DNA from 2 places in the Thermanaeromonas toyohensis ToBE genome. Region 1 is predicted to be linked to the other one. Evidence: riboswitches for the same ligand, from Rfam matches in the RefSeq annotation. Region 1 holds a riboswitch; the other holds the start of a gene.

Region 1 (2,200 bases):
CCTATTGCAAGATTTCGCTACCATTATACCCCGTAGTAAGGATAGAGGCAAGGAAATTAAGTAAGGCTACGAACTCTGGCTACCTAGGTCAGGGTAGAGGAGAACTCGTTTCTCCCAGGTCCGCAGCAGTACCTGGCCTTCCCCTTTGGATACCACATATTGGGGTAGCACTGGCGTCTTCCCGTAACCCTGCGGCGCATTAATGATATACGTGGGAATAGCCAAGCCGGACGTATAACCCCTTAACTGCTCCATGATTTCGATTCCTTCTTTAATGGAAGTAATGAAATGGGTGGTTCCGGCCACAGGTTTAGCGTGGAAGAGATAATAAGGCCGCACCCTAATCCTTAAAAGCTCCTGATTTAACTTGCGCATAATGAAGGGATGGTTGTTTACACCTTTAAGAAGAACAGATTGGTTACCCAGCACTATACCCGCCTGTACCAGACGGTCGCAAGCCTCCTTGGCTTCTTCGGTGATCTCCCGAGGATGGTTAAATTGAGTATTAAGATAAATGGGCGGATGCTTAGCCAGTATCCGGCATAGTGCAGGGGTGATCCGCTGGGGAAGGGTTACAGGTGTCCGGGTACCGATCCTTTTAATCTCTACATGGGGGATGCGGTCCAGCTCCGTAAGCAACCAATCCAGAACCTGGTCACTTAGCATCAGGGCGTCGCCCCCAGTAATGAGCACATCCCGGATCTCGGGGTTGGAGCGGATATAATCCAAGGCCTGTTCCAGTTCCTCCCGGCTCCGGGTCCTGTCCACCTCCCCGATGTTACGCCGGCGCTGGCAATGGCGGCAATACATGGCGCACTGGTTGGTTACATTGATGATCAGGCGGTCAGGGTAACGCCGGGTAATACAAGGGGCCGGCGAGGTTAATTCTTCCGCCATAGGATCAGGAATACCTAGCTTATCTTCTATCTCAGGCCGGCTGGGCAAGGCCTGCCTTCTTATGGGGCAATCCGGCTCATCCCCCATAAGGCTTAGGTAATACGGCGAAACAGCCCAACGGTAAACCTTCCCCACCGCGCGGATAGCTTCCTCTTCTTCTTTACTTAAAGGTATAAGCTCTCGCAAAACTTCTACCGAAGTAACCCGGTGACGTAACTGCCAGCGCCAGTCACGCCATTCCGCCTCACTAGCACCGAAATACTTTTTAATTTTCTCTTTACGGGCCGCTATCTCCTGGGCTATCTCCCGACCAGACGGTATTTTAGCTTTGGCCTCCAAATAGTCACTTATCCGCGCTTTGAGCTCGGCCGCCCGCTTAAGCGCTATTTCCTTCTTCTCCCGTTCATCTTTGGGTTTCCTTGTAAGGCTAATCCGCATGTTCTCCCCCCTTTAACCTAAATTTTTTAGACTAAATTAAAGCCCCGGCATCACCGGGGCTTAAGATACATACTAACCTCTTATAAGAAGGTAAAGACCTCCTTTAACCTGCTTTCCACGCTTACGAGGTTAGCTGCCGGGTTCGGGTCGAAAGCTAACCCTACCTGTAGAGGTCTACAGGATTCACCCCCATAAATTGGTTCCCCCGTTCCCTGTCTCCAGGGATTCAGCGTTCGACATATTCACTTATACTCTTTTTTCACTTTAAATTATAATAAAAAAGAGCGGAAAACGCAATGCTAAAATCTGGATTGATGGGAAAAATATCCAAAGGATTAAAAGTAAAAACCCCGAATATCTTTAAAAACCATAAATAAAATTTTTAAATCAGAGGAGGCTCCAATATCCATGGAAGTTATTCTCGGCCAGACCAAATTAGTCTTAATGCAGGGGGATATTACTGTTCAAGATACAGAAGCCATAGTTAACGCGGCCAACGAAGGTTTACGAGGTGGCGGCGGAGTAGACGGGGCCATCCACCGAGCAGGGGGACCAGCTATAGCCGAAGAATGCCGGCGCATACGAGAAGAAAGGGGTGGCTGCCCTACAGGGCAGGCCGTGCTTACCTCCGGCGGCTGGCTTAAAGCGCGGTATGTAATCCATGCTGTAGGGCCCATATGGTCAGGCGGTAACAAAGGAGAAGATAACCTCTTAGCCAGCGCCTACCGGAACAGCTTAGAGCTCGCTCGGGAGCACGGTATTAAAAGCCTGTCCTTCCCTTCCCTAAGTACGGGAGCCTATCGTTTCCCAGTGGACAGGGCGGCCAGGATAGCCATGCGTACAGTAGTAGAATACCTGGAACAAC
Region 2 (2,200 bases), 430 kb from region 1:
TATCCGGTTATGATACCTCACCTTAATGTTAAAGGGCACTTTATAGGGCCGGGGTGAATAAGGATCTGAGAAGCGAAGCTTAATCAGGGCTATAAACACTAGAATATACCCTGTGGTGGCCCCAAAGGCATACATATTGCCTAAAGTATCCATGGCATTAGGGGTAAGAAAGGAAAGGATTAACTGCACGACGCCAATGAGGGAAAAGACCAGTATGGTCCGGTAAGGAGTGCGGAAGCGCGGGTGCACAGCATTAAACCATTCCGGGATAAAATGGAACTGGCTCATAGAGTAGGTGAGGCGGGAAGCGCTCATCACCCCTGAATTGGCAGAAATTAAAAGGATGGTAGCACCGAGCAAGGCAGCAAAGGGCCCGGCGATGACACCGATAAAGGGAATAGCATGGGCCAGGCGCGCCACAGGGTCACCTATAGCTTCCGCCAGTTCCTGCCAAGGCAAAACCCCTAGGCTCATGGTAGAAAAGGCAGTGGCAAAAATAAATACAGTGAAAATCAGGGTCACCGAGGTCCGGGGAACTATGGTGGCTGGCCTCTTGGTCTCCTGGGCAGCCTGGGAAATAGATTCTAGCCCTACAAAGGAAATTATGGCTAGGGAAGAGCCATACATAAATTCCTTAAGGGTAGGAAACTGGGTGTGCCACTGGTAAGCCAAGAGCTCTGGCTTCCAGGCAAAAAGGAAGCCAAATACGATGATGCTAGATTCTGTAAGGATATCGATAGCTCCTAAGATCTCATTAAGCAGGGAAGATTCCCGGATGCCTCGAATGTTAAGCCAGATAAGGAAGGCTACCAAAAGAAGGGATTCTGCCATCCAAACTAAGTTTACCTGGTGGAAGGGACCTAAGCTTACCGTTAAGTCTTTAACATCCACGTTAAAAAGGTAAGGAACAAAGAAATTAATATACCCGGCCGAGGCGGCAGAAAAAAGGGCTATATCGATAGTATAATCCAAAAGCAAGGCTGAACCGGCTACAAAACCCCAGAAATCCCCTAGCCCCCGCAGGGTAAAATACTGCCCTCCCCCAGCTACCGGGTAAGTAGCGGCAAGCTCAGTATAGGCCAGGCCGATCATTATATATACTAACCCTGCCAGGGCAAAAGCCAGAACACTTGCGCCTTTAGCCCAAAGCATCACTAACCCTAGGGCTGCATATATATCCGCTCCCACATCAGCATAACCCCACATAAAGGAGCCCCACACAGATACATCTCGCCTTAACTCTAGTTTAGTTTCTTCCATCGCACCCATAAGCCAAAACTTTATTTCCTCCTTTTAAGTCTTAGTATCTACTTAAATCTTATTGCTTAAAAAAGCCAATAAAAAATCATGGAGATCCTCCATGTTTCCTCGAGCAATCCCCTACCTTGCGCTTACGGGGTTAGCTGACGGGTTCGGGCCCAGGGGCGGCCCTACCCGGGAACCAAATTTCCCGGGATTCACCCCAAAATACGGGTCCCCCGCTTCCCTAAGATTTAAGGGAATTCAGCGCCTCTATTTTTTCCATTGGTGGCTATTCTAGCATCCCTATGGGTTCGAGTCAAAACCGGCTTAAATTGTTTTAATCTATAGCCATACTCATGGGGGATTACTGATCCTTTTCCCCTTCTCTCTTTCTTGGATTTTTACTTTATTTCTCGCCATTCCCCTCTTTTCCACTTTCCTTTACTCGCAAGTTAAGCTCAGTAAGGCTAGCGACCACCCGAGCATTAAAGGAACCTTCAGGAAATTTTCCATCAGGCCCGAGCTGACCCGCTGGTAAGCCTGTTAGGAGTTCGATACCCTCATCTACAGTATTAATAAGGTAAACGTTAAACATTTCATCTCTTATAGCCTCTACTACGTCTTCCCTAAGCATTAGGTTTTCAGCGTTAGCCGCGGGGATAACCACACCCTGATCCCCTGTTAAGCCTTTAATACGGCAAACATCAAAAAATCCTTCAATCTTTTCGTTTATACCCCCTACGGGTTGTACCTCTCCTTTCTGGTTGATAGAGCCAGTGACAGCTAAGTTTTGTTTCAAGGGTATCCCGGTTAGTGCGGACAGTAAAGCGAATAGTTCAGCACAGGATGCGCTATCTCCCTCAACACCTTCGTAACTCTGCTCAAAAACTAACCGTGCTGAAAGGCTAAGGGGAATGTCCCGGGCATACTTTCCCGCTAGATAGCCGCTTAAGATGAG

Evidence for each region. Region 1 has a riboswitch for cyclic di-AMP ahead of eam (glutamate 2,3-aminomutase). Riboswitches for the same ligand answer to the same signal wherever they lie in the genome.
Region 2: linked by a shared signal. The riboswitch ahead of B9A14_RS01210 (APC family permease) and the one ahead of eam (glutamate 2,3-aminomutase) in region 1 are both predicted to bind cyclic di-AMP.

What each region holds. Positions count from the first base shown of each region.
Region 1 covers NZ_LT838272.1:653,004-655,203, reverse strand. Annotated here, with positions in the region: gene eam (glutamate 2,3-aminomutase) at 67-1,335, opposite strand; cyclic di-AMP (ydaO/yuaA leader) riboswitch at 1,439-1,577, opposite strand; gene B9A14_RS03145 (O-acetyl-ADP-ribose deacetylase) at 1,744-2,200, shown strand, end outside.
Region 2 covers NZ_LT838272.1:226,628-228,827, reverse strand. Annotated here, with positions in the region: gene B9A14_RS01210 (APC family permease) at 1-1,260, opposite strand, end outside; cyclic di-AMP (ydaO/yuaA leader) riboswitch at 1,374-1,519, opposite strand; gene B9A14_RS01205 (Lon protease family protein) at 1,649-2,200, opposite strand, start outside.